Regions from separate parts of the Priestia sp. FSL R5-0597 genome, predicted to be linked through region 1. Evidence: riboswitches for the same ligand, from Rfam matches in the RefSeq annotation. Region 1 holds a riboswitch; each other region holds the start of a gene.
The links. A riboswitch is a leader RNA that binds a small molecule or an ion and turns the genes downstream of it on or off. The one in region 1 is predicted to bind S-adenosylmethionine.
Positions count from the first base shown of each region.

Region 2: it holds a riboswitch for S-adenosylmethionine, as region 1 does, so the genes downstream of both, mtnW (2,3-diketo-5-methylthiopentyl-1-phosphate enolase) here and MKX72_RS19585 (hypothetical protein) in region 1, are expected to answer to the same signal.
Region 3: it holds a riboswitch for S-adenosylmethionine, as region 1 does, so the genes downstream of both, metK (methionine adenosyltransferase) here and MKX72_RS19585 (hypothetical protein) in region 1, are expected to answer to the same signal.

Region 1 is NZ_JBBOUZ010000001.1:3,713,054-3,723,601, forward strand. It holds gene MKX72_RS19520 (sulfite exporter TauE/SafE family protein) at 1-79, shown strand, start outside; gene MKX72_RS19525 (GNAT family N-acetyltransferase) at 101-595, opposite strand; gene MKX72_RS19530 (NAD(P)-dependent oxidoreductase) at 668-1,309, opposite strand; gene MKX72_RS19535 (hypothetical protein) at 1,360-1,545, opposite strand; gene MKX72_RS19540 (MgtC/SapB family protein) at 1,585-2,247, opposite strand; partial or broken gene MKX72_RS19545 (class I SAM-dependent methyltransferase) at 2,352-2,450, shown strand; gene MKX72_RS19550 (poly-gamma-glutamate hydrolase family protein) at 2,506-3,225, shown strand; gene MKX72_RS19555 (hypothetical protein) at 3,287-3,796, opposite strand; gene pdxR (MocR-like pyridoxine biosynthesis transcription factor PdxR) at 3,819-5,228, opposite strand; gene MKX72_RS19565 (GNAT family N-acetyltransferase) at 5,341-5,739, shown strand; gene MKX72_RS19570 (GNAT family N-acetyltransferase) at 5,769-6,608, opposite strand; gene alaP (alanine permease AlaP) at 6,849-8,252, opposite strand; gene MKX72_RS19580 (DUF1540 domain-containing protein) at 8,568-8,726, opposite strand; gene MKX72_RS19585 (hypothetical protein) at 8,827-9,165, opposite strand; SAM riboswitch class I at 9,235-9,336, opposite strand; gene MKX72_RS19590 (hypothetical protein) at 9,458-9,754, shown strand; gene MKX72_RS19595 (GNAT family N-acetyltransferase) at 9,767-10,213, opposite strand; gene MKX72_RS19600 (hypothetical protein) at 10,295-10,548, opposite strand, start outside.
Region 2 is NZ_JBBOUZ010000001.1:1,253,102-1,263,649, reverse strand. It holds gene MKX72_RS06405 (ZIP family metal transporter) at 1-417, shown strand, start outside; gene MKX72_RS06400 (aspartyl-phosphate phosphatase Spo0E family protein) at 482-721, opposite strand; gene MKX72_RS06395 (hypothetical protein) at 999-1,136, opposite strand; gene MKX72_RS06390 (CoA-disulfide reductase) at 1,262-2,602, opposite strand; gene MKX72_RS06385 (ABC transporter permease) at 2,689-3,723, opposite strand; gene MKX72_RS06380 (sugar ABC transporter ATP-binding protein) at 3,720-5,225, opposite strand; gene MKX72_RS06375 (sugar ABC transporter substrate-binding protein) at 5,242-6,318, opposite strand; gene MKX72_RS06370 (1,2-dihydroxy-3-keto-5-methylthiopentene dioxygenase) at 6,441-6,956, opposite strand; gene MKX72_RS06365 (methylthioribulose 1-phosphate dehydratase) at 6,972-7,610, opposite strand; gene MKX72_RS06360 (2-hydroxy-3-keto-5-methylthiopentenyl-1-phosphate phosphatase) at 7,607-8,272, opposite strand; gene mtnW (2,3-diketo-5-methylthiopentyl-1-phosphate enolase) at 8,269-9,513, opposite strand; SAM riboswitch class I at 9,594-9,700, opposite strand; gene MKX72_RS06350 (pyridoxal phosphate-dependent aminotransferase) at 9,831-10,548, opposite strand, start outside.
Region 3 is NZ_JBBOUZ010000001.1:4,651,585-4,662,132, forward strand. It holds gene MKX72_RS24495 (class I SAM-dependent methyltransferase) at 1-360, shown strand, start outside; gene MKX72_RS24500 (tetraprenyl-beta-curcumene synthase family protein) at 373-1,431, opposite strand; gene MKX72_RS24505 (alpha/beta fold hydrolase) at 1,463-2,239, opposite strand; gene MKX72_RS24510 (gamma carbonic anhydrase) at 2,347-2,874, shown strand; gene MKX72_RS24515 (phosphatase PAP2 family protein) at 3,066-3,590, shown strand; gene MKX72_RS24520 (glycosyltransferase family 4 protein) at 3,609-4,754, shown strand; gene metK (methionine adenosyltransferase) at 4,788-5,990, opposite strand; SAM riboswitch class I at 6,123-6,240, opposite strand; gene pckA (phosphoenolpyruvate carboxykinase (ATP)) at 6,614-8,203, shown strand; gene MKX72_RS24535 (DUF2584 domain-containing protein) at 8,238-8,480, opposite strand; gene MKX72_RS24540 (alpha/beta hydrolase family protein) at 8,535-9,317, opposite strand; gene MKX72_RS24545 (ABC transporter substrate-binding protein) at 9,510-10,508, shown strand; gene MKX72_RS24550 (ABC transporter ATP-binding protein) at 10,510-10,548, shown strand, end outside.

The sequences.
Region 1 (10,548 bases):
AAATCGTGTACCTGCTCCCGTATTAAAAACGTCCCTTGTAGCGCTGCCTATTTGCTCTAGCTTTCTCCTTGTTATATAAGAAAAAAGCTTGAACTCTTGTTCAAGCTTTTTTTATGTTCATCTGATAAACAAACTGCTTTCCTTGGCTTCCAAAAACATGCCGGTCTGTATCGACAAAGCCGCATCGTTTGTATAGGTGCTGCGCCGCCGTGTTTTTATGGTTCACGCCTAGCACCACTTTATTTTTAGTGCGAAAGTGATGGTTGATAAAAGAAGGAAGAAGTTTCAATGACTTTTTGCCAACTCCCTTTCCTTGATAGTCAGGATGAATGGAATAAGACCGTATTAAAAGCGCGCCGGATCCCTCGGTATATGCTTTAACGGCTTCCCCTGCGTCGAGCACGAAAAAGCCGGCTAGTTTGTTTTCTGCCAAAATCAAAACGGGCGTTCTATCTCTTTCCTGCTTACACTTAGCCATAGCTTCAGCGGGAAGTGCCGTGTAAATGAGCTGCTCTTCAGGCAGCGTATAGCTATGTATAGATGACTCGTAGGCTTCACTATAAAACGTTAGTGCTACGTTTTCTTTATTCTCCATTTTCTGCTGGACTCCTTTTCTTTTTCCATAGTATAACATGCACAAAAAAAGCCGCATAAAGCGGCTTTTCCTTTATCTAGCGTCGGATACAACGGTAAAGCGTTCGTTTACATGCTCTCCTCGCTCAATTTCATCAATAACCGCAATGGCGTAATCCGCATAGCTGACATGGCTGTTTCCTTCTGAGTTTAAAATAACATGATCTTTCCCTGTTTTATAAGCATCCGTTCGTTTTCCTGAAGGATTAAAAAATGCTGCTGGGCTAATGAACGTCCAATTAATATCGCTTGTACTTTCTAAGTCTTTTAAATTTTGGGCTTGGTTGTCAGCTATCGCTTTGTACTCTTTTGGAAAATCAGGCGTATCTGCTAGACGCGTCGTTTTCTCTTCATCTACAAACAAACTTCCTGCTCCTCCTACAACAAGAAGACGAACGTCCGGAGCTTGTTTAAATACATGAATTAACGATTGCCCCGCTTCTACATGTAAATGTTCTTTTCCTTCGGGAGCTCCAAACGCATTGACCACGGCATCCAAGCCTTCGATATCTTTTGCCGTGATATCAAAAATGTCTTTTTCAAGTGTACGAACATCTCGTTCCTCTACTTTGCTCGCATCACGTACAATTGCCGTTACATCATGTCCGCGATTTAAAGCTTCTTTCACGATAAAACTTCCTGCTTTTCCTGTAGCACCTACAACTCCAATTTTCATTTTATAACCTCCAGTAAAATTCTCTATATTTAGGTAATAGCCTTTTTTTGCTATGATAAAACACAGCAAAACGGTTTAAGCAAGATAGAGAGAACAAATTGGATAAATGAGTTAGTATGGATTACTTTTAACACCGCGGTTAATTCCCGTGCAAGGCTTCGCTTTCCGCGGGCGGCCGCTGAGCCTCTTCGTCGCTTACGCTCCTGCGGGGTCTCACCTGTTCCGCCAACTAACATACGTTTCTTCCAGTCTCTTTTGAAAAAATAAATGAGTGCTTATTCAATTTCAATAAATAACACGTGAGCCATAGAGTGAATCGATTTAATCAATTCTACTTTATTCCCTTTCTTTTTTGCCTTTCCTTTTATTTCAACAAAATAGAGCAGCTCACCTTGATGATGATCTTGGTGAATTTCGTAAGACGAAATCATAATATTTTCTTTTTCAATCTTATCAAGCAGCTCATAAATATCCTCTTGATTTGCTGCACGAAACTTAATTAAAATGGAATGAGTAGAAAGAGATGTAAACATTACGTTCAATATTTCTAAGCCAATCAGCACTAATATAGTTGCGCTAATGCCGACTGTATACATACCGGCCCCAATGGTTAAACCAATTCCCGACGTTGCCCATACGCCTGCGGCTGTTGTGAGCCCTCTAATATGCTGCTTTTGAATAATAATCATACCTGCTCCTAAAAAACCAATACCGCTTACTACTTGTGCGGCCACCCGGCTCGGATCAAGAGCCATATGATCTTGATGAAGCACATCTGAAAAGCCATATTTCGAAATTAGCATAATCAGCGTGCTACCGACAGCAACTAAAAAATGAGTGCGAAACCCCGCTTCTTTTGCTCTAAACTCTCTTTCTAAACCAACCAAAGCCCCTAACAAACCTGATAGGGCTAGACGACTAATAAAAGCTGCGGTCATTTTTTCCCTCCTTTCTCTTCACTTTTTCACAAATGAACCTATTAACTATTTCTATTTTTGTTATAATTTACTATAACTAATTTTTAAAGTGGAGGCTAATCAAAGTGGATAAAGTTATCGATTATTACAGCAGATTTGATGAGTGGGGACGGTTAGAACGAGAACCTATTGAGTTTCAAGTAAACTGGCATTTTATCAAAAAGCAAAAAAATTAATAATCACCTCTATTTATCATAGAATAAATAGAGGTGATTATTAATGAACCGTTTATTCAAATGGAGTACAAGCATTTTGCTATGTTTGATGTACTGCTTTTTGATTCCCCCTCCTTCTTATGCAAGCGGTGACTATTACTCTTCCTATGCAGAACTGCAGCAGCACGAAATTTTTCACCAAGACTACGACATTCGCTACGAGCAGCGCTTTAGCTATTTATCCATTATGGCCATTCACGGCGGCGGAATTGAACCAGGTACATCAGAAGTTGCCAAAGAACTCGCCGATCGCTTTTCCGCTTCTTATTATTTATTTGAAGGCATCAAGTCCACTAACAACGGAGTTCTGCACATAACCTCAGAAAACTTTGATGAACCGACGGCTAGAGGAATGGCTCAGCAAAGCATGTCCGTTTTGACGATTCACGGCTACAGCGGCAGTCAGCCTATCGTGTATATAGGTGGAAAAAATCAGCTTTATAAAGAGCTGATGAAGCAATCACTGCGCAAAAACGGCTTTACCGTCCGTGAAGCTCCTTCTGACATAGCGGGAACAAGCGAACAAAACATTGTGAACGATAATCTGCTAAAAGCCGGAGTGCAGCTTGAACTCACAGCCGAACTAAGAAAATCATTTTTCGCAAACCATGACTGGTCGAGAAACAACCGCATGAATGTAACACCGCTTTTTTATACATTTGTTACTTCCTTACAAGAAGCATCTTCTTCCTATCAAACTTTCCTTTACCTTCAAGTTCACTAATTTATCGACTCTTGCCTTATTCCTTGATTTCCAGACAAAAAAACCAGCGCAGTCTGTGTAATCAAACGCGCTGGTTTTTATCTATTTCTCTCGCTAAAATAGATCGTTTAAAGCCTTTTTGCTCAAAAAATTCTTTGATTTCACTTGGACTTTGATAAGAAAGTCTAATCACATAGTAGTTAATATATTCAATCCAAGCAAACGCGTAAAGGCCTAGAAAAAAAGCAAGTCCCTTAACCCCTAACTGCATATAGTGGTAAATGAGTACACCTAAACCTAACGTAAGAAGAATTTTATTCATTTTTTTAAAAAGCAGAAACAACTGAATGTAGCTGGAGGGCAAATGAGAATCTTCTTTTCGGCTCACCCGCCTCCATTTCATAAACCAGTACAAGCTTCCTTGAAACAGGATAAACTCAAGTATAATAAAAGCATACACACTTGAAAACGTTGTTAAATAAAAAGCCAGATGAGAAAACTCATTTAAGTACCCTATCCACAGCGCAGCAAACAGTAAAGCTGCCGTAAGCTCTCCTGTCCATAAACCAAACAATTTTCGCTTTACTTTCATAGAAATCCCCCCAGCGTACCTCTCAATCCTGCTGTTCAAACCAAGCTTTAAACAGCAGGTTTACACCTGTTTTTATTTCTCCATCAGACAGTCCTGCAAATCCAAGCAATACATAAGGCGTGTTGTTTTCACCCGCACTATGATAATAAATAGATGTTGGATAAATCGTTACCCCTTGTTTGGCAGCTGCTTCAATTAGTTTCTGTTCACTCATTCCTTTTTTTAACTTAAGAAGAATATGCAAGCCAGAATGTTCTCCAATAACATCTACACGTTCTCCCATAATAGTAGTCAAACAATCTAGCAGCAGCGCTTGTTTTTTACGGTATGCTGTTCTCATTTTATTCAAGTGACGTTCCCAGTGCCCTTCTTTCATAAACAGAAAAAGCGTATGCTGATGAAGCCTTGAAACAGGCTGTTTAAAAAGTCCACAGTGTTTCATATAACTTGTAAGAAGCCGGTGTGGCAGCACGGCATAACTTATTCGAAGAGAAGGCATCAACGATTTTGAAAACGTACCCGTATAAATAACGCGATCGTCTTGATCTAATCCTTGAAGGGCCGGAATCGGTTTTCCTTTATAGCGAAATTCTCCGTCATAGTCATCCTCTATGATATAGCCATTCGTTTCTGCCGCCCACTCTAATAGTTCAAGTCTTCTTGCTATCGGCATGACCATCCCAACAGGAAATTGATGAGACGGCGTAATGTACACCGCATCCGCTCCGCTTTCTTTCAGTTCCTTCACTTTCAAGCCAGAACTATCAAGAGAAATAGGGACGACCGACATGCCTTGTTCTTGAAAAACGTGCCTCGTTCGGTGAAAGCCTGGGTTTTCGAACCCAATTATCTTTTCTTTTCCTAGAATGACAGAAAGCAGCCACATGAGGTACTGTGTACCTGCACCTATCACAATTTGCTCCGCTGTGCAGCGCACTCCTCTTGAATGATAAAGATACGCTGCAATTTCTTGACGAAGAAGCAGTTCGCCCTGTGGATGTCCGCTATAAAAAAGCTGGCTTTCATCATGATAAATTGTTTGAACCGTTAGCTTTTTCCACGTGTTATACGGAAATTTTTCTACGTCTACCTTTCCATGGCTAAAGTCAATGACAGTTGATTTCCCTTCTTCTTGCGGTAAAGAGACATAGGCGGGAGGCTGTTTTTGAAGCACGACTTCATTTTTTATCTCTTTTACAAATGCTCCTTTCCTGGCTAGTATCTCGATATAGCCTTCAGCTTCTAACTGTACATAAGCCGCTTCAACCGTATTTTGGCTAATGCTTAAATGAAGAGCTAACTTTCGTTTAGAAGGCAGTTTTTCATGAGGCGGAATGGTGCCTTTTTGAATTTGTTTTTTTATGTAAGTATAAAGCTGCATGTATAAGGGATCTGCTTTTCTTTTATCGAGCAAAGGCATTAACTCTAACATGATGTTCTTTCCTTTCTAACTGACACTATTAAATTTACTGTTTCTGACACTTATTCTCAATTCAGATTCTTCATATACTGGACTATATCTTATAAATCAAGGAGATGACACAATGACCATTACTTACAAAACCAACGTCTCAATCCGTGCCGAACAAGCTGCTGAAGTGTTTGTACATTCAGGTATTAAACGTCCGGCACAAGATCTTGATCGGATTCAAAGAATGCTTGATTATGCTTCCCTTACTGTTACCGCTTGGAAAGACAGCGAACTCATTGGCATAGCCAGAGCGTTAACAGATTTTAGCTACTGCTGCTATTTATCGGATTTAGCTGTCGTAAAAGACTATCAAAATCAAGGAATCGGCACACAGCTCATCAAGCACGTTCAATCAGAAATCGGTGAAGAAGCCGCGCTCATTTTACTTTCCGCTCCTTCTGCAATGAACTACTATCCAAAAGTCGGCTTTCATCAGATTGATAATGGGTTTAAAATTGGGAGAATTCGGTAGACGCGAAGAAAGGAGCTTCTCCTTTCTTTTTATCCAAACGCCTGAGCTGCTATAGCAAAAAGGTTGCCCTGTCTAGCAGATAGGGAATTGACGCCATACGCCATAACAGGAGGCTCATTTTGAAGCTGAAACCCGTGATTTTCCACAAGTTTCTTTAACGTTTCCTCATGAGAAGACAGGTCAATTCTCAGCTTTTCTTTGTAACTCTTCGCTAGTTCATCAATGACTAGCATTGCTGCTTCAGCGTGTGGAGCAACTACGGGACCAATCACGATATTGCTCGGGGTACGAACCGCTAAACCATAACCCATTATTTTATTTTGTTCGTTTTGTAAGACAACTGCTTTTTCAGCTTGCTGAATTCTACTTTTTAAAAATAGCTTTCTATTATCTCCAAATGCTGCTTCATCAAGCTTTAAAACCTCTTTGAAGTCCCTTCTCGTTAAGGATCGTGTATAAAACCCTGAAGCTTTAAATGCTCTTGGTATGTATTCACTGCTTATATATTTACTTACATAGTCCACGGTTTTGAACCCTGCTTTTTTATATAAGTGCTCACCTTCTTTTGTCGCAATTAAGTAGGCATTCACCTCAGGAGAAAGAATTTGCAAACAGTGCTTCATGAGCTGCCCGGCTAACCCTTGTTTTCGATAATCTTTTCTCACAATTACCATTCCTATAAAAGCTGACTGATTTTCATATAAAACTACTGCTACGCTTGATACAATGTCACCTTTCTCATTTCTATGTCCAAATACGTCTCCAGTTGAAAAAATCGTATGTAAATCCGCTTCGCTATAATCCCATTTTTCCAACTTAGATAGCACTAGCAAACCCTTTATGTCTTTTTCACTAAATCTTTCTATCATTTCTGCCTATTTCCTCCCAACTTTTCGATGCACTGTGTGGCGTTAAAAAACGTAAAACTACCATACTTATCCACTTCCAATTACCATTTAATCATTAATGAATTCTCTAACTAAATAGTACAGAATAAATAGAATATTTTCTACATTATTCATATGTATCAATAATCCCTTCAAAAAAACTAATCATTCGCACATAAACTAATGAAAAAAGACCTCTTTCCAAGAAAGAGGTCTTTTCGTTCATTTCACTAGCTTTTGCTCAGTCCCAGCTGAACCTTGACTTCGTTTATGAAATCCTTTTGCGTAGTACGCGATAATAAGACCGATAAACCATAGTGGTCCGATAACAACTGCAATTCTTGTATCTGGATTGTACGCCATAAGAACAACCACCAGCGCTAGGAACGCAAGTGACACATAAGACGTTAACGGAAATAAAGGCATTTTGTATTTTAACTTTGCCTCTTCACCTTTTTTTAGCGTTTTGCGATACTTAATTTGAGAAAGCAAAATAATTCCCCAAGTCCAAATCGCACCGAATGTTGCAATGCTTGTTACCCACGTAAATACTTTGGCAGGCACAATGTAGTTTAACGCTACTCCGACTAATAACGCACCCGCTGATGCTAAAACAGCTTTTCCAGGTACGCCGCCTTTTGTCAGCTGACCGTATCCTTTTGGAGCTTCTCCGTGCTCTGCTAAGTTAAACAGCATACGGCCTGTACTAAAAATACCGCTGTTACAAGAAGAAAGAGCTGCTGTTAGCACCACAAAGTTAATAATGCCTGCCGCTGCTGGAATCCCGATTTTTTCAAATGTTAATACAAACGGGCTTCCCTGTGAACCAATTTCTTGCCAAGGATAAATCGACATAATGACAAATAATGCACCAACGTAGAAAATAAGAATACGCCAAAAGACCGAATCAATCGCTCTTGCTAGAGATTTTTCTGGATTTTTCACTTCTCCCGCGGTAACGCCGATCATTTCAATTCCTAAATATGCAAACATAACCATTTGCAGCGACAGTAAAATACCTTTGAATCCGTTCGGGAACAGCCCGCCGTTGTCCCATAAGTTTTTAATACCCGTCGCAACGCCGCCGTTCCCGATTCCAAACACAATCATTAATAATCCAACGGCAATCATTAACACAATCGCTAAAATTTTAATAAGTGCAAACCAAAATTCCAGTTCACCATATGCCTTAACAGCTAAGAAGTTAACTGTTGTCATGATGACAAGCGCCGATAACGCCCAAATCCAGTTTGGTACATCCGGATACCAATATCCCATATAAATACCAACGGCTGTAATTTCAGCCATACATGTTACAACCCATAAAAACCAGTAGTTCCAACCTGTTAGATAACCAGCAAGGGGCCCTAAATAGTCGCGCGCGTACTTGCTGAATGAACCTGCAACAGGTTTTTGAATCGCCATTTCTCCAAGTGCTCTCATAATAAAAAACATAATCATTCCGCTAAATCCATACGCCAATAATATTCCCGGCCCTGCTAATTTAATAGCAGATGCAGATCCAAGAAACAGCCCTACCCCTATGGCTGCTCCTAAGGACATCAGCGTCACATGTCTTTCTTCTAACCCGCGTTTCAATTCTTTCCCCTGAGTTTTCCCCTGCATAAACGTCTCCCCTTTTTCCAATCTGTCAAAACGAGATGAATACAGCTTTTTGTTAGCGCTTTCATATAAATTTATGCTAAAAGTCAGCTAGGCTGTATATTTTTATTCTATCACCTTTCTCTCGTTTTTCTTTTGTCGAAAAACAAAAAAAATATCGTATCATTTTGTTTAAACGCACAATTAGACGTAGACACTGCTTTTTTACTATGTATTTATTATCGCACCTAAGTAATAGTATTTTTTTAAAAATAGAAAAACGCCGACTCAACTCCGTCAGCGCATCGTTCATTTTATGCTTTTTTATAAAACTAGCATTTATCTCGCGGGTTCAAAAGTTTTACAGCCAGGTTCTTCCGTTTCAGAAACATGGTGACTACTTTCAGGACTCACAACGTAAATGGACTCTGCACTGCATTTATTTCCCGATTTCCAATACATGCACTCATTCACTTCACATAATACACCTTGGGCCACTGTTATCCCTCCTTTTTTTGTCTTATCTATTTACTACCCGAAATAGAACGCTTCTAACATTTACATGCAAAAAAACCGCTTGTTTATCAAGCGGATCCTTTTACTGCGTGTGTTCAACATACTGTTTTTTAGCTAAATATAATTCACGACTCAGCGTGATCCGCCGTTCTCTCAAGTTCCTTAATTTAACTTGAAACTGTTCATTAGTTGGCTCTTCTTGAATTAAGCGATACGTAAAAGAAATATCTTCATTTAACTGTTTAAAATCTTCCCATATTTCTTGAACGAGTGCGGATTGTTTGTCTTCAAATGAACGATTTTGCTTCGTTTTTAGCGCGGCTAAAATTTCCTGCTGCCACGTTTCGTCTTTTAGTTCTTTTGCTAACAAGTATAGATCTAAATAATCATCAACGCTTAGCGCCTGTTGTGTATTTTTCAATGTCATCACCTTTTCTATACGAAATGTTTCTTCCTAAGAAGAGGATTTCATCATAGAAAAAGATTCCTCTTCTTATCTGTCAGAGCTAGGCTATGCTGGAATTAGCACCATTCAATAATTGTGGTTGCTGAGGCTTCAAAGGGCCAGTCCCTCCACCTCTCTAGATAAGAATATTTCGCTTTTAAATTATTTCTGACTATTCTAATATGTTTTATAGGTTACGTCAATAGCTTTTCAATAAAAAGAAAAAAGAAGTAAAATATGGTATGATTTTATAAAGGATGGTGAGCACATGAAACGATATATGTTATCTGCTTTTTTGGGAAGCTTGCTGCTGCTTCTTAGCATTGCTTTTTCATCTACTTTCCATATTGCAATTGTCAAAACAACCGGAAGCATTGGAGGGATTATTTTAGCAGCGGCGGCTCTGATTATGAACGCACTTGAAGATCCCCCCGCCTCAGATCATACAGGTAGAGGAGCTGTTGAAGTACTAGATAAAGGCGCCGTTTGGGCTACTTATTTACTTTTACTTTCATTACCGAACCTCATCGCATGTATAACATCTTATGTTTTATGGACTCGCTGACATTCACCAACATTACGGACGTTTTGCCACCTGTAGGCTCATTGATATTTGTTTATCTACAAATCCAAGTTCACGGTACACATGCTGTGCAAAATTCCCAGCATGAACGCTGAGTCTGATTTCAGGGTATCCTTTGATAGACAATTCATCAATTGCTTTTTGCATTAACGGCTTGGCTAGACCTTGCCCGCGGTATTCTGGTAAAACATATAACTCGTAGATAAAGCCAATTTCTGCTTTTGAAAAGAAGTCGGCAGATGGACCGACAAAAACCCAGCCTGCAAGTTTATTTTCTTGTCTAGATACTAAATAATAACACCCTTTTTCAAGGGCATTATCAATTAGTTCATTTACGCGTTCAGTTGACGGTTGAAACTGATGCGTTGTTCCTTCAAACAGCGCATCAGCAGATTTCGTCCGAATTTCCTGTATTTCTTCTTCAGTAGCTTTTGCAATCATCACAATCTCTCCTTTCGTGTTCGTTTTCCACATACAGAGATAAATTCCTGCAAAAAAAAGTCTTCGCCTAAGCGAAGACTTTTATTTAAATTCAAAATGTTCTTGATGGTTGCCTTGTTCATCCGTCCAGTTAATCATGATGTCTAAGCCTGCCGCTTTTCCAGGAACAGCAAAATTGGCATAGCGAAAACGCTGACCGCTTTTGCTTAAGTTAGACCTTTCAATAGGAGAAAACAAGCTGTATTTCGCCTTATTTTTTCCTTCGTGCCGAAAAGCTTGGACCTGCACACGCTCTACGTCTTTTCCAATGTTTTCAACGGTTAATCCATATGTAT
Region 2 (10,548 bases), 2.5 Mb from region 1:
GTTTCCGCTATTACGTTGCACAACCTTCCTGAAGGACTGTCTGTTGGTGTTAGCTACGCTTCAAATGTTGAAAATACAGGGAACTTAATTGCCCTTGCAATCGGTCTTCAAAATGCACCTGAAGGACTGTTGGTCGCGCTATTTTTAGCTCAGCAAAATATTAGTAAAATAAAAGCATTTTTAATTGCTACCCTTACAGGCTCCGTTGAGATTGTAACGTCTTTACTCGGTTTTTATTTAACTAATTTTGTTGATTCTCTCGTTTCATATGGGTTAGCTTTTGCTGCCGGAGCCATGCTTTTTATTATTTATAAAGAGTTGATTCCGGAAAGTCACGGCGATGGAAACGAAAGGTTTGCTACTTATTCGTTTATTTTTGGTATGCTGTTTATGATTTTTTTAATTAACATTTTTTAAAGCTGAAGAGAGACCACGGGCAGCGTAATTGTTTTACTGCCCGATTCCGAATGCTTGTCCTGCATTACAGCTTTGAAAAAGATAAAAAGCGGCTAATCAGTGTGGCAAACGATGTCTTTTCTTCCTCTTCTTTTAAACGCTGCTTTTGATAAACGAGTAAGAGCTGATCAAGCTCTTGACTACAGGTAACGGTTTCTTCATTAGTCAGACCTTTTTCTTCTCCGAGCTGCACCATCTTTTGTCTTTTTTGGACGATTTCCACTAATAATCTCTCTGATTTCGTTCTATTTCTCACTCCAAACACAAAATCCTCTCCTATGACAAAGAAATTAGCTTATAACGCATTATTACAAATTCTACTAAATATGTAAATAGAGTCGCAATAATAGACATTTTTTTCGCAAAAAAATTATTTTGTCGGAATTTACAAACGCTTACATTACTATAGGAATACCGTTTATCTTTTTTTTACAAGTTGTTTTTCGACAAAAGGTGCTGCTTGTCGAATAAAAAAGAGGTTGAGACATAACGAAATAAATCCAATCGAAAGACGAACAAATGAGATACATGAGCTGGACTGCTTATGACACCGCAATTGATTTCCGTGCAAGGCTTCGCTTTCCGCGGGCGGCCGCTGAGCCTCCTCGTCGCTTTCGCTCCTGCCGGGTCTCACCTGTTCCGCTTTTCCCGCAGGAGTCTTCTCCTTGCCCTCCAATCAATTGCTAGAAGGAACGAAACAAATAAAACGATGTGCACCATCACAAAAAAAGAACCACTCATCAAACAGGTTGATGAATGGTTCTTTTTTTACTTGGACTCAACTACTTTTGTCCCAGCCTCTTTTTTATTCAGCTTTTTGAGCAGCGATTTGTACAGCATCCCATACCGTAGCAAAAGGAGGGGCATATGAAAGATCTAGCATGGTTATTTCATCTGTTGTGAGGCGGCAAGTAATAGCTGTCGCAAATACATCGATTCGTTTTGCAACTCCTTCTTTCCCAATCATTTGAACTCCTAAAATCTCTTTTGTTTCAGGATGATAAACAAGTTTTATGACCATCTTCTCAGCTCCTGGATAGTAAGAAGCATGACTCGGAGCCTCGGCTGTGATGGCTTTGTATAAAAGAGAATTTTCTCTTGCTTCTCTTTCTGAGATGCCGGTTTTTCCAATTTCATAGTCCATCACTTTGACAATACTTGTACCTAGAACACCCGGAAATTCTCTATTTTCTCCCCCTAATCGGTAACCAAGAACCCTTCCTTGCTTATTGGCAATGGTTCCAAGAGCAATATGAACATCTTTTTTTAATACGCGGTGATAGCTCGTTGCACAATCTCCCGCTGCGTAGATATGAGGCACGTTGGTTTCCAACTTCTCGTTTACTAAAATAGCTCCATTTTCAAGCATTCTTAGTCCGTTTCTTTCTAAGAATTGCGTATTCGGACGAACTCCTACATTTACAATCACTAAATCCGTTTGGTACGTTTGACGGTTTGTTTGAACGTGAGTGACGGAACCATCTGAATGCAGCAATGCTTCCACTTCTTCTTCGAAATGAAATAAAATATCGTCATCTAGCTGCTTTTGTAAATGCTCTGCCATGTCTTGATCTAAAATAGATAGAATCTGCTTTCCCTGTTCAATGACCCGTACTTCTTTTCCCAAAGCCTTCATTGCTTCAGCTACTTCCATTCCGACATATCCTCCACCAATAATAGTGACTTTTTCTACGGAGTGAGCCTGTAGATATGTATAGATTCTTTCGCTGTCTTCTAATGACTTTAATGTGCATACATTCGGCATGTTATCACTCATAAAATTAGGTTTAACAGCCGTTGTTCCAGTTGCAATGATGAGTTCATCATATGTTATCTCTTTTTCAGCGTGCGTTTTGACATCTTGTGCTACTATGTATTTCTTTGTATGGTTTACTTCTTTAACTTCGTGAAAAAGATGGACGGAGATATTTCGCTCTTCAAACTCTTGTTTCGTACGAGCAATCAAATCGTCTTTTTCTTTTACAACACCTGACAAATAGTAAGGCATGCCACATGCGCTGTAAGAAATATCTCCACCTTTTTCAAACACAAGGATTTCCACTTCTTCTTTTTCTTTCATCCGGCGAAGCTGTGAAGCTGCGCTCATTCCGGCGGCTACTCCTCCTATAATGACGACACGTTTCATCTATACTCCCTCTTTCTACATAAATAATAGATTATACTATTGTTTTTCCTTATTCTTCCCGATTTCAAACGAAAAAAAACGGCTGTTTACACAGCCGTAGATGTTTGTTTCGAGCGGTAATACGTTAAAGCCAAGGCTCCTGCTAATACAGCTCCTTTAATAATATCTTGCATATAATACGGAACATTTAGCATCGTTAATCCATTTAACAGCACACCAATTAAAATAGAGCCAATCAGCGTCCCGAATACATTCGGTTTCCCTGCTCCAAATACGGAAAAGCCAATGTATGTCGCAGCTACGGCATCCATTAAAAATGGTGAGCCTGCGTTCACTTCTCCTACTCCAATACGGGCAGCTAAAACGACTCCTCCAATTCCAGCAAGCAAACCTGAAAACATATAGGCATACATACGATAACGATTAACCGGTACACCCGAAAGTCTTGCTGCTTCTATGTTACCTCCTGTTACGTAGAAAAAACGACCAAACTTTGTATAGGAAAAAACGATATGAACAAGCAGCACAGTCAGCAGCATAATGATCACAGGGACGGGAATACCTAGAAAGTGACCTTGCCCCAGCGCAAGGAAAGAAGGAATGAAAATTCCCGGAGCTCTTTCTCCGCTTGGTAAAGGCATATTGGTATAAATAGCTGAGCCTTTTGTATACGTTAATAAAATCCCCTGTACGATAAACATCATGGAAAGCGTGGCTAAAATATCAGGAATCTTTACTTTCACTACTAAAAAAGCATTCACTAACCCGATGAGAAGCGATGCAATAATCGGAACAATGATCGCAACTGCAATTTCTTGTCTGTGTAAAACGAGCATAGAAGCTGATAAAATAGTGGCTAAACCAGCCGTAGATCCTACAGATAAGTCGAGTCCGTTGACCGTTAACGATATCGTTACACCAAGCGCAATTAAGGTAACAATGGAAATAGAGCGCAGAATATCACTAATGTTTTCTCCTGTTAAAAAGTTAGGTGTGGCAATGGAAAAAATAATCATAATAACAAAAATCATTAAGACTGTCCCATATTTGTAAAAAAAGTCGAAAACGCTTATTTTTCTCTTTGGTTTCGCTACAGGTTCTGTTACATACTCCGCACTCATCCTTTTACTCCTCCTGCTGTATAATAAAATAATTTTTCACTAGTTGCTTCTTCTTTGGATAATTCTTTCACGATTTTCCCGTTGTACATAACATAAATTCGATCCGCTACCCCTAGCAGCTCCTCGAATTCACAGGTTGCATAAACAACGCCTTTTTGCTGTGACACAAGCCCTGTAATTAAGTCGAATATCTCTCGCTTAGAGCCCACATCAACCCCTTTAGTTGGCTCATCGAACAACAGTACGTCAGAATCCGTAACAAGCCATTTTCCGATTGCTACTTTCTGCTGATTTCCACCGCTTAACGTTCCAACTGACTGCTCGATAGAATGAGACTTTACGCCAACTTGCCCAGTCGTTTTCTGCGCTTTTTCTTTGATCTTTCCTCGCTTTAGAAACGAATAATTTGTAAAGCGGGACAGACTTGGCAAAACTAAGTTATCGGCAATCGATTCATGAACAAAAATTCCTTCTTTTCTTCGTTCTTCAGGAACAAGAGAAAGACCTTGTGCAATATAATAATACGGCTGCTTATTCAACTTTAGTTTCTTGCCTTTTAACCGAACGCTGCCGCTGACATATTGCTCTAAACCAAATAGACTTCGGCAAAGCTCCGTTTTCCCTGCTCCTACAAGCCCTGCAATACCGACTACCTCTCCTTCTTTTACATGAAAAGAGATATTCGAAAGGCGCCCTGGAAGGGATAATGCTTCTACATGTAAAAGTTCGTTTCCAACTTCTACTGATTTTTTGACCCACTGTTTTACAGAAGACGTTCCTAACATGAGCGTAATCACGTCTTCAATTGATGTATGTGAAGTTTCTTTTGTAGCTACATAGCGTCCGTCCTTTAAAACCGTTAAGCGGTCGCAAATATCAACCACTTCTTGAAGGCGATGTGAAATATAAATAATGCCTACTCCGCTTTTCTTCAGCTCTCTCATCACAGAAAACAATTGTTTCGTCTCTTCCACACTAAGAGGTGCGGTTGGTTCATCCAAAATTAAATAATCAACATTCTGTACAATTGCACGTGCAATAAGCACCTGCTGTTTTTCTGATAGAGTTAGATCAACAACATTTTTTTTAACGGATAAAGAAGAACCAAGTAAAGAAAGAGCTTCTTCCGCTTTCTTATAAATAGATTTCCAGTTTACAAATGTCTTACTTTTCTTAGAAACCTGCACGTCTAACACAATGTTTTCAGCTACTGATAGCGAAGGAATCAGCGCTACATCGACTTCTTGGTGTACAATGCCGATGCCGTGGCTCTTCGCTTCTTTAGGAGAAGAAATAGAGATTTCTCCTCCGTCTTTGTAAATCTTTCCTTCGTACTCGTCGTAAGCTCCGCACAATATTTTCATCAACGTACTTTTACCGGCACCATTGGCTCCCAATAAAGCATGAATTTCCCCTTTTTGAACAGTAAAATCAACTTTGTTCAGCGCTTGAAAAGAACCAAAGTTTTTTGTAATGTTCTTCATTGAAAGCTCGTTCGTCATGTCTGTCCCTCCACTTCTACTCTTTTTTACCCCATTCTTCTACGTACTGACTAAGCTGGTCCATATTAATCGTTTGATTAGGCAAGTCAGTTTGTTTGACTAAAACCGGATCAAAGGAATAATAACGAGGGATCTCTTGACCGGAAATCTTTTTAAGAAGCAGATCAACCTGCTTTTCTCCTACTGAAGCTGGGTTTACAGCAGCTGACGCTTTCCACGGGCTGTTTTTTGCCTGCATCATTTGCAGGTCTTCATCAGATAAGTCCACTCCATATACCTTAATCTCATCTCGTCCTGCTTCTTTAATCGCTCTTGTGACTCCTTTTGCAAATTCGTCCCAAGGTGCCCAAACGGCTGCAATGTCTCCTTTATTTGGATACTGCTTTAATACAGCCGCCATTTTATTTTGAGTGTCTAGAGAGGTGTTGTCTGTTGCGCTTCCAAATGTGGCAATTTGTTTTACATCTGGATAGCGATTCATCATAATTTTATAAATGCTGTCGCGTTTTTCCATCGGTGCAAAGCCTCCAACAAACGCATATACAATATTTCCTTTTCCGTTAATGTCCTGCATCATTTGCTTTAGCCCCTGGAGCGCAAGCATATAATCATCTTGGTCAATCGTTGTAACGCCTTCTACTTTTAATTCTACGTCTGTTGCAATAACGGGAATCCCTTTTGCAATCGCGCGCTTCACGCCAGGTTCAAGGGTTTCAGCCCGGCCGTGGTCAATCATAATACCGTCAACATTTTGGTTAATAGCCGTGTCTAAATACGCCGCCATTTTAGATTGATCATTATTAGAATCAGAAACGGATAGCTGTACTCCTGCTTTTTTAGCCGCTTTTGTCACACCTGTTATGTACTGAGCAGCGTGAGTGCCTGACGTAAATTCAGAAATAAGAGCAATTTTTGTATCTTTCGTAATCTTTTTTCCTTCTTGCTGTACAGGCTTAGCAGAAGCCGCTTGCTGCGCTGGAGCTGCCTGTGCTTTCTCGTTTAGACTTGGCTGTTCTTTCGTGCAGGCAGCCAGCGCAAAAACTAGAAGCACGAGCAAAGTAAGTGGCCACAGCATTTTTTTACTCTTTTTCATGGTGTTCCTCCTATTAAACTTATTATTCATATAAAAATAGTTAGTTTTATAATAATCCAAAGAATACCCCGCTTTTAGATGTAAAAGCGGGGTGATCATGACCTATGCTTTACAAGTAGTTGTTATGCGTAAATAGGTACCCATCCTTCAGTTGTCACGAAAATTCGCACAGCGACTACTTTACGATCTTCCATTAGTGTAAAGTAATGAAGAATGTTTTCTGGTACTGAAATTAAATCGCCCGGCTCTAATTCAACATCAAAAAATTCACCGTCTTTTCCTTGAATAACAAAGATTCCATGACCGCTTACGATAAAGCGAACTTCGTCATCTGTATGAATATGCTTGCGCTGAAAGTTTTTTAACAATTCATCAATGTTTGGTGTAGATTCCGATAACGAGATAACATCTTGAGCTTTATAGCCGCGGCGTTCAGAAATATCTTTAATATCCTCACCAAAAGCGTTTAAAATTTCTGTTTTTTCTTCATCAGTTAAATCATATTTTTCACGAAGATTTTCTGGAAGTTTTGTAATATCCCAGTTTTCATAAATAACTTCATTGTTTGCCAGAAAAGCTGATACTTCCTCTTGAGTTTCAATTCTTTTATTATTTACATGTAAGCGAATTTGCGCCATTTTTATTTCCTCCTTTTATAAATGCACCTTTGGCTTAATGCCTTTAAGTGATAGTAATTTCACATGGTAGCTAAATAGAAATTCATAGGCTTCTAGCGCTTTTTTTGTTTCAAACGCATTTTTCCCCCATACCGTAATTCCGTGGTTACGAATTAAAATCGCGCCTTGATCGCCTTTTATATGATGAGAAAATTCTTCTGCTAGTGTCGGAATATCCGCGTAATTCGGAATAATCGGAACAGTAATTTCCGCATCTTCCTCCCAAATACCCAGTGCCTTAATAATTTCTTGGCCTTTGAATGAAATAAACCCTTCATCTCCGTACAGTTCAGAGATCACGTTGTTGTCGATTGTATGTACATGAAGGCTGCACCCAGCATTCGTTGACTCGTAAATCTTAACGTGTAAAAGCGTTTCAGCAGAAGGCTTTAAATGCGTTTCTTCTGCAGGCTTCCCGTATTGATCAACTAACAAAAAGTCTTCATTTGTGCGTTTTCTTTTATCTTTTCCACTTGCTGATACAAAGAAAGTTGTCGGATTTTGATCCACTTTAATCGCTAAGTTTCCGCTTGTACCGAAGAACCAATCGCGCTCTGCCAACTCATCTTTTATATCTGCAAGCTCGTGTAATCTTTGCTGAGCCATAATACTCATGCTTTCACCTCTTCTGTTAATTCTTGTAAATGGTGAATCACATCATAAAAAGTAGAAAAAGGACGATACGGTAGAGATAGCTCTTCGCATTTTTTAATTAAAAAGTCACGCGCAATGACAGTGTCAGCTAATTTGGCAGCCTGCAAATCTGTAATTGAATCGCCAATAACAACCGTATGATCTCTTTCATCTGCAAGATGGCGAATAATCGTTGGCTTACAGCAGCCGCAGTCATTTGTACACTGTTTATCACATGTATGAGGCCACGTAATGGAAATATGCTCACCGGAAAAATCAGATCCGTTGCAGTAGAGCATTTCCTCTGCAACTCGATTTCCCAAAAGCGGTTTTACAAAAAAGTCAATTCCTCCGCTTACAATATAAAGCGGAATATGATGCTCTTTTGTATAGGCAATAAAATCATCAAATCCATCTCGAATAGCAGACGTCTCTAAAATATAAGAAATAATATCTTCCTTTAATTCCACGGGAAGCAAGGCAAACATTTGCCCTACTCCTTCTTGAATGGAGACGCGCTGTGCTAGCACGTCGTCTTTAATACTTTCCCACTCCGGAGGAGCAAATTGTTTCATAATAGCAATAATGTTATCGCTATTTGTGATTGTTCCATCAAAGTCACAAAAGATTTTTAACGATGTCATGCTTTCACCTCTACTGTTCCCCATAGTTGCAAAGCTTTTTGCAACTCTTTTGATTCTTCCGCTTTTTCGGCTAGTGTTTGATGAGAGAGTACTCCATCTATCGCCGCACGGAATGCTTTTCCTCCTCCGATAGCGCCGTCTGGATGACCGTGAACTCCGCCTCCTGCATTAATAATGCTGTCGATTCCAAAGTCCTTCACAAGCTGCGGTACCATTCCAGGATGAATTCCTGCTGAAGGAACCGGGAAAGTCTGCTTATATTTGTACACAGGACGCGTTAATTCGTAGGCAATGCCTGTCGTATCTTCAAGAGAAAGCGCTACGCTTCCGTATGGTGATGGAAACAGTGAGAAATCTGCTCCGGCTAAGCGCAATAGTTTTCCAAGCAGTAATGAATTTGAAAAACCGTAAAACTCTGATGGCGTAAGCGCTCCGCTAACAGCTGGGTGTGCCATAATCGGCAAGTTAATTTCATCATCTTCTCGAAGTGCCTGCAGTACGTCTAACCCGTAAGCAAATACGTTGAATAAAAGAGCATCGGCTCCTAGCTCAGCTGCTTTTCTCGCTTTTTCTTTTAATTCAAACGTTCGTCCCGTTAAATTAACAGCATACAGCGTGCGGTGTCCCGTTTTTTCGTATACGTCATTCAGTACTTTTTTTCCTTCTGTAACGCGAGTTTCAAAAGGTGTTCGTTCACTATCAAACAAAATCTCGTCGTCTTTAACCAAATCCACTCCGCCAAGCGCTTGCTCACGCAGCTGAGTTGTTAAGTACGTCATGTCTCTTCCAATCACGCCTTTAAAAATACTCATCACAAGCGGACGGTCATAAACGCCTAGTTTCTCTCGTATACCTTCTATTCCAAAGCGCGGTCCTGGGAATTCAGCTAATAATTCATCAGGAAAATCCAAGTCTAATAATTTCACTTTTCCATCAAGTGATAGTTTTCCGAAAACCGTAACTAAAATAGCCGGTAAATCTCTTGAAAAGTTGGCAGTTGGATAAGCAATTTTGACAATAGCCTGCTTAACCTCTCCGCCTAAATATCCGTTAACACGTTCGCAGTCTTGAAGCTCAGTTACGGATACGACGCGCCCTTTATGCTTTTGAAGCTGTTGTTGATCTAAAAGCGGCAGACCTGTCCATGAGCCGACGGTTAGTCCTAAAGCAATTCCTTCCGCTTTTTTATGAAAATTTCCTTTATTGTCATGTAGTAAGTAGCTTGCAACGATTTCACTCATTATGCTAAAAACTCCCTTGCTGTTTAATATCGTTAATAAAAAAAACCTCTTCTGTGATTAAGAAGAGGCTTTCGTTGCTCTTCTTATCTCTCAGCTGCTGCTGCAAGAATTAGCACCGTGCTTAACATGCGTTAAGTCGGTTGCCGGGCTTCATCGGGCTAGTCCCTCCACCTACTCTTAATAAGAAAGTTGCTATTTATTTAAATTGAATTCGTAGATTATATACTAAATAAAAAATACCGCTAGGATTTATCGGTTATTAATCTCGTTAACTTCTTACATATTAAGCCAACTCAAAAAGGATTGTCAATGCGTTTTTAAAATAAATTTAATTTTTTTATTCGAGATACAGCTTCTCTCATGCGCTCTTCATCCGTCAGCAGTCCTACGCGCACATAGCCTTCACCATATGTTCCGAAGCCTACTCCAGGTGCCACTACAACGTGGGCTTTTTCAAGAAGTAAATCTGAAAATTGTTCAGAAGTATATCCTTTAGGAACTTTTAGCCATGCAAAAAAGGAACCCGCTGGAGATGTAACGTCCCAACCAATTTCTTGAAGCCCTTGAATAAAGGTATTGCGTCTAGATTCATAGCGCTTAACTAAATCATTCACACATTGTTGAGATTCTAACAGAGCTGCCGCTGCTGCCTCTTGAACCGCCCCAAAGAGGCTGACATACATATGATCTTGAAGAAGATTAATAGCTTCTACTACACTTTCATTTCCTACAGCAAATCCAACTCGCCATCCCGCCATGTTATACGTTTTAGAAAGAGTATAAATTTCAATTCCCGTCTCTTTTGCACCAGGAGTCTGTAAAAAGCTGATTGGCTTTTTACCATCAAATCCAATGGCTCCGTAGGCAAAGTCGTGTACCACACAAATATCGTGCTTGGCAGCAAACGCCACGGTGTCTTCAAAAAATTCTGCCGTTGCCACTGCACCGGTAGGATTATTCGGATAGTTTAAAAACATGAGCTTTGCCTGTTCTTTAGCACGTTCACCTATCTCTTCGTATACGGGCAGAAAATGA
Region 3 (10,548 bases), 940 kb from region 1:
GAAAAACGAGTCACGCTTATCCAAGAAAGCCATAGCAATATAAGCATGCTTCCCCACTCTATTAATGGACGAGTGACGGGCGCTGTCTTTAATTTAGGTTATTTACCAGGTGGAGATAAAGACATCGTCACCACTTCTGAAACAACAATTTCTGCAATTGAGCAGTTACTTGATTTGCTAGCACCTGAAGGAGTGATTGTGCTCGTTATTTATCACGGACACGAACAAGGGAAACAAGAAAGAGACGATTTACTAACGTACGTCCAAAATCTGGATCAAAAAGACGTCCATGTTTTACAATATCGCTTCATGAATCAGCAAAACAATCCTCCGTTCATCATTGCTATTGAAAAAAGATAAGCCGCATATGGCTTATCTTTTTAACATTCGGTACAAGCGTCCGTTGATATAGAAAAAGTAGCTGAGTGCTCCCCCCGCTTTGATTAATCGACGTGCATTCACATGAACATGTTTTTGTGCCCTCACTTTTTGATCGGACAAATAAACGCCCAGGAGTCCCTTATAGATAAAGCAGTGAAAGTGATAATCCGGCAGTTTTTTAGCATATTCGTCCGCTTTTACAACAAAATGCAAAAAGCGGTCCATCATTTGCTGATAGTGAGGATAATAAAAACAAAAGTTCAAATCTCCTCCTGCTTTATCTTCTTCTTGGTCAATTAAATAATCGAGTAAAATATGTAAACCTTGAATATAAGGAAAATATCCCGCTTTTATTTTCTCCGTCATTTCTTTGGTCATCTCTTCTTGAAAACTGTAAGCGGCCAAACAAAAAATGCCTAACGTTGAACCAGAGCACGCTGAAAATTCATACCACTCCATTTCAGGAACACTGTGCCGGTGAGCATCAAACCAATTCTCTAATCGTGGAACTCTTTCCTTGATTTCAACATGCTTATGTATTTGCAAATCACAATAATAAGTAGCTAGTTCTAATAAATGTGAAGAGACGATATGGTAATTACAGGCTTTTCGCAAGGACTGCTGACAAGTCTGGACAAGTTCCGCTAAATATCCTCCATCGTCTTTATCCGTTCGAAAACGATAGTAATCCCCAAGAGGTGCATGAGGAGTCAACGCATCTGGCATCGATTCATGTAAGGCTGCAAAATCTTTAGGATCGAGCGAATTGCTGCGGTCACATAAGTTATCTAAGTAATCGCTGATTGTTTGGTAGGCAACGATAAATTTTACGCATTCAATCATGTTTTCTTTCGCTAAAATCGATAGGATGCCGCCTCCTTCACAATGAAAAGTTTTTGTATCGATACTTGCCAATGCTTGAGTGCGTAATTCTTTATTAGGAATCTCTTTTGCCCGTTCCCGCCAATGATTAAGCTCATGATGAACGACGGGAAACACTTCTCGATAAATTTTTCTCATTAATGAAATAGGACGAGACGGAATCTTCATTTATTTTCACCTCAATTTCTGACAGCACTCATTAAATGTGAAGATCAACAAAGCTTTTCGCGTATGTAAAAACGTATTCTCTTTCAGGCTCATTAAAGATTTCGTGATACAGCTGAGACCATTCTTTGTAGATTTTTTCACTTAGCTCTATTTCATCAAACCACTGTCTAACAATCAGCTTTTCAATAATTTTATCTTCTCCTGCCTGCATCACAAGAAGCGGAACATCCGGCAAACGATCGATATCTTTAAAAGCTAAGTTAACAGCTTGAATCAATTCTCGGTACCATCTTACAGAAACTTTTGTAACGTACAGTGAGTCGTTTTCATCTTCATCTCGAACTTCTTGGTTTCTTGTTGCTTTTTCAACAGTAAGACCCAAATCAAAAAGTTTGTTCGGCATGACTTTATTTAATCCTTTAGATAACATATCTAAGTAAGCTGGTACTTGCTCTTTTAATCCTAGACAAGGTGAGGAAAGAATCGCACCCCATATAGGAAGATTTTTTGTCTGCAGCGTACGAATAACCGCCAGTCCTCCCATACTATGTCCTAACAGGAAAATAGGCAAATCATATTTTTGCGCTTCACGTACCCATTCTTCCACTTCATATACATATTCATCAAAGGATAGGATATGTCCTCTTCTTCTCGTTGTTAAGCCTTGGCCAGGAAGGTCTCCCATGATTACGTGCATTCCAACCGAACGCCACATCTCAATCAGCCAGCGATAGCGCCCGTGATGCTCCGCTGCTCCATGGACCATGACAATAACGCCTTTTGGATTTACTGCTTCCCATTTATGCATTTGAGTTACTCCTTCTTCCTTTTTTTGTTTACCTGCTTTAAAAACCTTTGTACACTTACATTAGAAGATTTACTACTTTTTTTCAACTAATAAAGGGAGATGATTTGATGATTTATCCGTATAAAGAAAAAATGCCTAATATTGCACCCAGCTGCTTCCTCGCAGACTATGTCACGATTACTGGAGATGTCACCATTGGTGAAGAAAGCAGCATTTGGTTTAACACCGTTATTAGAGGAGATGTTTCGCCTACTATTATCGGGAAACGAGTAAATATACAAGATCAATCAACACTCCATCAAAGCCCAAATGCTCCTTTGCTTATTGAGGATGATGTGACAGTAGGACATCAAGTTATTTTACACAGCTCCATCATCCGCAAACGCGCGCTCATTGGCATGGGCTCTATTATTTTAGACGGTGCGGAAATTGGTGAAGGTGCTTTTATCGGTGCAGGAAGTTTAGTGCCTCCCGGTAAAAAAATACCACCTAATACTCTCGCACTCGGTCGACCTGCTAAAGTAATCCGCACTCTGACTGAGGAAGATTTAAAAGATATGCAGCGCATTCGTACAGAATATGTAGAAAAAGGGCAGTATTATAAGTCTATTAAGAAATCTGATTCTTCATTATAAAGGAAACGTTCCCTCAGAAAGTCATACTGAGGGAATTTTTTTAGTATCTCCACAAACTCTCTAATCATGTTCTATTCTCTCCACAATTGTAAAGAAATTTCCATATTAATTTACATCGTTTTAGTACTGCCTCCACAATTAAAGATTAAACTGAATAATAAAGACGTATTTATTAAAAAGGGAGCGACTCTATGAAAGCCAAGTTAATTCAGTATGTATACGATGCCGAATGCCGATTATTCAAAAGTGTAAATCAACATTTTGATCGAAAGCACTTAAATAGATTTTTACGTTTACTAACTCATGCCGGCGGAGCCACGTTTACCATTGTGATAGCGTGCTTGCTGCTATTTCTGCATCCTTCATCCGTCGCTTACGCCTGTGCCTTTTCTCTAGCCGTTAGCCATATTCCTGTTGCCATTGCTAAGAAGCTATATCCGAGACAACGGCCTTATATTCAACTAAAGCATACAAAAGTATTAGAAAATCCATTAAAAGATCATTCATTTCCATCGGGGCATACAACGGCTATTTTTTCGTTAGTTACCCCTCTGATGATTACTTACCCAGCCTTCGCTGCCGTTCTTTTGCCGCTTGCAGTAACGGTAGGCATTTCAAGAATTTATCTCGGTCTGCACTATCCGACGGATGTCATGGTAGGCCTGATACTCGGCATCTTTTCAGGTGCTGTTTCACTGAACATATTTTTAGTCTAATTGATAGGAGGAGTACTCATGAGAATTGCTTTATTTACAGATACATTTGCTCCGGAAGTTAACGGAGCTGCTAAAACACTTTATCAATTTACTCAGTATGTCAAATCAAAGCAAATTCCCATCCAGGTATTTGCTCCTGAATTTGCTCATAATCGGTCGTTTTCAACGTATGTTCACCGCTCGCCTAGCATGCCGTTTTTCCTTTATCCAAACAGCCGCTTTTCATTGCCAAACGTTTTAAAAATTAAAAAGCAGCTGCAGGAATTCAACCCTTCTCTTATTCATTTGGCCACTCCTTTTACAATGGGGCTTTGCGGCTCCTATTACGGGAAAAGATTAGGTATTCCTCTTGTCGGCTCTTATCATACCAATTTTGATGATTATTTATCTCACTATGAACTTGAAAAAATGCGTGTACCACTGCAAAAATATATGAAATGGTTTTATAAACCTGTACAAAAATTATTCGCTCCCTCCGAAGTGACCAAACAGCAGCTAGAAAAACAAGGGTTTCACAACGTAGCTATTTGGTCGCGAGGGGTAAATCACAAATTGTTCCATCCCCACTATGACCGCTTTGATATTCGTATTAAATATAATATAAAAAAACCCTACATCTTAACGTATGTAGGAAGGTTAGCTAAAGAAAAGAACGCTGATTTTTTACTAAAAATTGCCCGATCTTTACCTGATCATATCCGCCACCAAGTTCACTGGCTTATTGTGGGAGATGGTCCTTTAAAAGAACAAATGCAACAGCAAGCATCTGAGCATATGACATTTACAGGCTTTCTTGAAGGTAAGCAACTTGCTCATATCTATTCTTCATCTGATTTGTTTGTTTTCCCTTCAGAAACAGAAACGTTCGGAAATGTCGTACTGGAGTCTCTTGCTTCTGGAACTCCCGTGGTGGCAGCAAATGCAGGAGGAGTTAAACAGATGGTTCAGCACGGGCGAAACGGCTACCTTTGCAAACCTCACTCCTTAGAAGAATTCAGTTCGGCTATTACAGGTTTACTTGATGATTTGCACCAGCGGCTTCACTTTGGCCATGCAGCGAGACACTATGCTCTTACTCAATCATGGGACGCCATTTTTCAGCATTTGCTTTCAGAATATGAAGATGTCGTAGAAAAATCTGCTGAAGGTATTCAATGGGCATAAAAAAAATCTCCGTTTTCACGGAGATTTTTTTTATTATTTAGCTAAAGCTTGAGTTTTTAATGCTTCAGCTTTGTCTGTGAACTCCCAAGGAAGCTCCACATCTGTACGACCAAAGTGACCGTAAGCTGCTGTTTGCTTATAAATTGGGCGACGTAAATCAAGCATTTTAATGATGCCTGCTGGACGTAGGTCAAAGTTTTTGCGTACTACATCTACTAGTACTTCTTCAGAAACTTTTCCTGTACCGAATGTATCAATTGAAATAGATACTGGCTGTGCAACACCAATTGCATATGCTAGTTGTACTTCACATTTATCAGCAAGATCAGCTGCTACAATGTTTTTCGCAACATAACGAGCTGCATAAGCTGCTGAACGGTCTACTTTTGTTGCGTCCTTACCAGAGAATGCACCGCCGCCGTGACGAGCATATCCGCCGTAAGTATCAACGATAATTTTACGACCAGTTAAACCAGCATCTCCTTGAGGGCCGCCGATTACGAAACGTCCTGTTGGGTTAATGAAATACTTTGTATTTTCATCAATTAACTCATTTGGAACAACTGGATTAATTACATATTCTTTTAAGTTACGTTGAATTTGCTCTAACGTTACTTCTGGGTGATGCTGAGTTGAAATAACAATTGTATCGATGCGAACAGGTTTGTTGTTTTCATCATATTCAACTGTTACTTGTGTTTTACCATCCGGGCGAAGGTAAGGAAGAATTTCTTCTTTACGTACTTCTGTTAGACGGCGAGCAAGTTTATGAGCTAATGAAATTGGAAGAGGCATTAATTCTTTTGTTTCGTTACATGCATAACCAAACATTAACCCTTGGTCTCCAGCTCCGATTGCTTCGATTTCTTCATCGGACATTTGACCTTCACGTGCTTCTAACGCTTGGTCTACACCAGCAGCGATATCAGCTGACTGCTCGTCGATAGATGTTAATACTGCACAAGTTTCAGCATCAAATCCGTATTTTGCACGAGTATAGCCAATTCCTTTAATTGTTTCACGAACTGTTTTAGGAATATCCACGTAAGTAGAAGTTGTAATTTCACCGCTTACTAAAACTAAACCAGTTGTTACGCTTGTTTCACAAGCAACACGAGCATTTGGATCCTTTGCTAGGATAGCATCAAGAATTGAGTCAGAAATTTGGTCACAAATTTTATCGGGATGTCCCTCTGTAACAGATTCTGACGTGAACAGACGACGTTGTGTTGACATCAGTTTTCCTCCTTATAAATACGATACATTGTGATACGGTACTCATTCCCTTATTTTCATTACACGTTAAAAAATATAAAAAAACCTTTCCTTGTATCGAGGAAAGGTATCAAATTCTACATAAGCCTTTCACTCTTATCGATCAAGGTTGTGCCCTTGCATCAGGTTAGCACCTTATCGTCTACACAAAAAAATGACGATGGTTGCTGGGTTTCACAGGGCCTGTCCCTCCACCAGCTCGGGATAAGAGAGTATCCGTTCAAGGACATATAATACATGAAAAAGCGCTTCACTGTCAACAACATTCAAATGGAAATCATCTCTTTATGTTTGAATCTGTTTTAATGTAACATACTCAAATTTAAAAATAGTATACCTTATTAAGAATGATCACGAAGTTTGGTTAACAAGACAGACCAAAAAAAGGCTTTCACTTGAAATAGCTTCACTTTTTTCGCTTCTAGCACATATACATGTGTCTAAAATAGGTATAACGTACATTTTTTTATAATACACAAACATTTTTAGTTAAATAGTATAGAATAATTAAATAAATGTGTTATACTAATTATAAATTTCAAACATTAATGAATAAATAATAGCTAAAAAGGAAGGTAGTGCACATGAGTACTGTTGATATGTCTATCGAATTAAATGGTTTGCTTCAATTAAAAACAACAAAACACCAATTATCTGTTCCACAACTTGTTGAAAAAATTCTAGCTCGACGCGAAGGAACGCTGACTTCTACAGGTGCTGTGTCAGTCGAAACCGGAAAATATACAGGTCGCTCTCCTTTGGATAAATTTATTGTAAGCGATGCTGTATCTTCAAAAACGGTTGAATGGGGACCCGTCAATCAGCCAATTTCTGCTCAGCGATTCGATGCGCTATACAAAAAAGTCTTAACCCACTTAAAGAAGCAGGATGAACTTTTTGTTTTTAATGGATATGCTGGAGCTGATAAAAAGTATCAGTTACCAATTCAAGTAGTTAATGAATTTGCATGGCACAACCTATTCGCTCAGCAGTTATTCATTCGCCCTTCAGCTGAACAAAAAACAAATGATGATGTGAAGCCGTTTACAATTGTAGCAGCTCCAACGTTCAAAGCTGACCCTGAAACAGACGGGACGAATTCGGAAACCTTCATTATTCTTTCATTAGAGCGACGCATTGTGCTAATTGGAGGAACTGAATACGCTGGTGAAATGAAAAAATCCATTTTTTCAGTGATGAACTTCTTGCTTCCTCAAAACAATATTCTATCCATGCACTGTTCTGCTAACGTAGGAGAAGAAGGTGACGTTGCATTATTCTTTGGTTTATCTGGAACGGGTAAAACAACGCTTTCTGCTGATGCAAACCGTCGTTTAATCGGAGATGACGAGCACGGTTGGTCAAGCTCTGGTGTATTTAATATTGAAGGAGGCTGCTACGCGAAGTGCATTCAGCTTTCCGAAGAAAAAGAACCGCAAATTTTTAATGCAATTCGCTTCGGCGCAGTACTGGAAAATGTAGTGTTGAATCAAAATACGAAAGTAGCAGATTACAATGATAATAGTTTAACAGAGAATACTCGTGCCGCTTATTCAATTGACTCTATTGATAATACGGTATTGCCAAGCGTTGCTGGGCACCCTACAGCTATTGTCTTTTTAACTGCTGATGCCTTCGGCGTCTTACCTCCAATCAGCAAGCTTACAAAAGAACAAGCGATGTACCATTTTCTGAGCGGATACACTAGTAAGTTAGCTGGAACAGAGCGCGGCGTAACATCGCCACAGGCTACTTTCTCTACATGCTTTGGTGAGCCTTTCTTACCTCTTGCTCCAACAACTTATGCAGAAATGCTAGGAAAGAAAATCGATGAACATAACGTAAATGTCTACCTTGTAAACACTGGATGGACCGGCGGTGAATACGGCGTGGGTGAACGAATGAAGTTAAGTTACACTCGAGCTATGGTTCAAGCAGCTCTTGAAGGAGAACTAGCTAATACCGAAACAGTAACAGATGCTATTTTTGGTTTATCGATTCCAACTCATGTTCCGGGAGTTCCTGATGAAGTGCTTCAGCCTTCTAAAGCATGGAACGATGCAACAGCTTATAACCAAAAAGCAACTGAACTTGCCGCTAAATTCAAAGCGAACTTCAAGCGTTTTAATGATGTAGCATCGGACATTTCAACATTAGGCGGACCTAGAGTCTAATAAAAAACCGATCGTCTTATAGACGATCGGTTTTTTAGTTAGTCGAATGTAATTTTGTCAGTTCATATGTGACAATGGTTTTTTCCTGCTCCATTTCTACCTTACGCACAACAGCAGTTCCAATACATTCTCCATTTTTCGTTTTGTGAATGTTTAATGGAATATCCAACGGATACAAACGATATCCTTTTTTCTCAACTTGAAAAATGTTATCTGTTACACGCTTTTCGTTGCCTTTTGTCACAATCATTGTATTTAATTCTAGCGGCATCCCCATTTTCTCTCACTCCTCACTGTTATTCTACTTGTTTTTTCTATCGTAGCATATCTTTTATTGCGCTTTCATCCACTTCGTTAACTTCTTTACCGTTTCTCGGTTTTCTTTTGGTGGAAAAGCATGTGGAAAGTTTTCAAAATACCAGCTGGTAACTTTTTTATTGGACTTCTTTAGTTTAGATTCGAGCTGATAGGAATGATCAATTGAGACGTTTTTATCTTCTAAACCATGAATAAGCAAGACCGGCGGCTCGACGAGATGAGCACGATGCAAAGGTGTCCTCCATTCGTATCTTTCAGGATATTTAGAAGGAGTTCCTCCAATCACCCGCTTCATCATTCTTCTTAAATCTTCTCTTTCTTCATATGTCAGCACCATATCCGTGACGCCTCCCCATAGCACAAGAGAACGGCTGTCTTTTTTTTCAATGGCTGTGAGTAAAGCCATCACTCCCCCTCGTGAAAACCCAAAAATATGAATGCGGTCATGGTGGACGTTAGGGAGCTGTTTCAGTAAATCGTAAGCAGCAAAAGCATCGTAACGATCATCTCCTGCAAAATCTTCGTTTCCTTCGCCTCCTTGATTTCCCCTATAGAACGGAGCCATCACAATAAAACCTTGTGAAGCAAATTGAATGAGTCGAGCAGGGCGAACCGTTCCTACGTTCTTAATACCTCCTCTTAAGTATAAAAAGCCGTCATACATTCCTTTTTCTTTTGGCTCTGCAAGCATTCCTTTAATCTTAAGCCCTTGACATGCATATGTAATCACCCACAGCGTCACGCGAGGATTTGATGATGGGAAACGCTGTTTATGAAGAATTGTTCCATCTTTCATTTTTTTCCTCCATTCTTTATATAACTAGCCTACTTTCTTCCGCTAAGGTTTACTTTCTTCCGCTAAGGTTTACTTTCAGTCGTTGACTACTACTTCTTTGATTTTCCACATAGTTATATAGGCACTCACCTTCTTCCACTTCTTTACATACATTATCATAAAATATTTTATTACTTTAAGGAGGTTTGCTTTATGAAACCAATTAAATGGCTTTTTTCTTTGCTTGCTATTATGATTTTACTCATTCCACTAATTAGCTGCAGCAAAACAACATCTGTACAAACGGTTCGTGTCGGCGAAGTAACTCGCTCTATCTTTTATGCTCCCCAGTACGTCGCTATTTCAAAAGGCTTTTTTGAAGAAGAAGGACTAAAGGTAGATTTAAAAACAACTTGGGGCGGAGATAAGACAATGACGTCACTTTTATCTGATGGCATCGACGTCGCCTTAGTCGGCTCGGAAACGTCAATCTACGTATATGCACAAGGGTCTAGTGATCCCGTCATCAACTTTGCACAGCTAACCCAAACCGACGGAACATTTCTAGTAGCACGTAAAAAGGTCGATCAATTTTCATGGGATCAGCTTAAAGGCAAAACGTTTCTTGGTCAACGCAAAGGCGGCATGCCGCAAATGGTAGGGGAATATGTGTTAAAACAGCATAATATTGATCCTAAAAAAGATGTAAAACTCGTTCAGAACATTGATTTTGCTAACGTTGCGAATGCTTTTGCTTCTGGTACTGGAGATTACGTTCAATTATTTGAGCCAACGGCTAGTATTTTAGAGAAACAAGGAAAAGGACATATCGTTGCTTCCTTCGGAAAAGAATCAGGAACAGTTCCTTATACAACATTTATGGCCAAAGAAAGCTATTTAAAAGATAACCCTGAAGCAGCAGCTAAATTTACTCGAGCTATTTACAAAGCACAAAAATGGGTGAATACACATAGCACAGATGAAATTGCTGAAGTGGTTGCACCGTATTTTGAAGATACACCTAAAGACACGCTAAAAACGGTTATTGACCGCTATAAATCCCAAAAATCCTTTGCAACTAACCCTTTATTAGATCAAAAAGAGTGGGATCATTTACAAACAATCATGGACGAATCTGGAGAACTTCCAAGACACATTGATCACAGCAAGCTAGTCAACACAAAATTCGCAAAAGATGCAATGAGGGAGTAATATGACAAAACTTCACATTCAAGATGTTCAACATATGTAC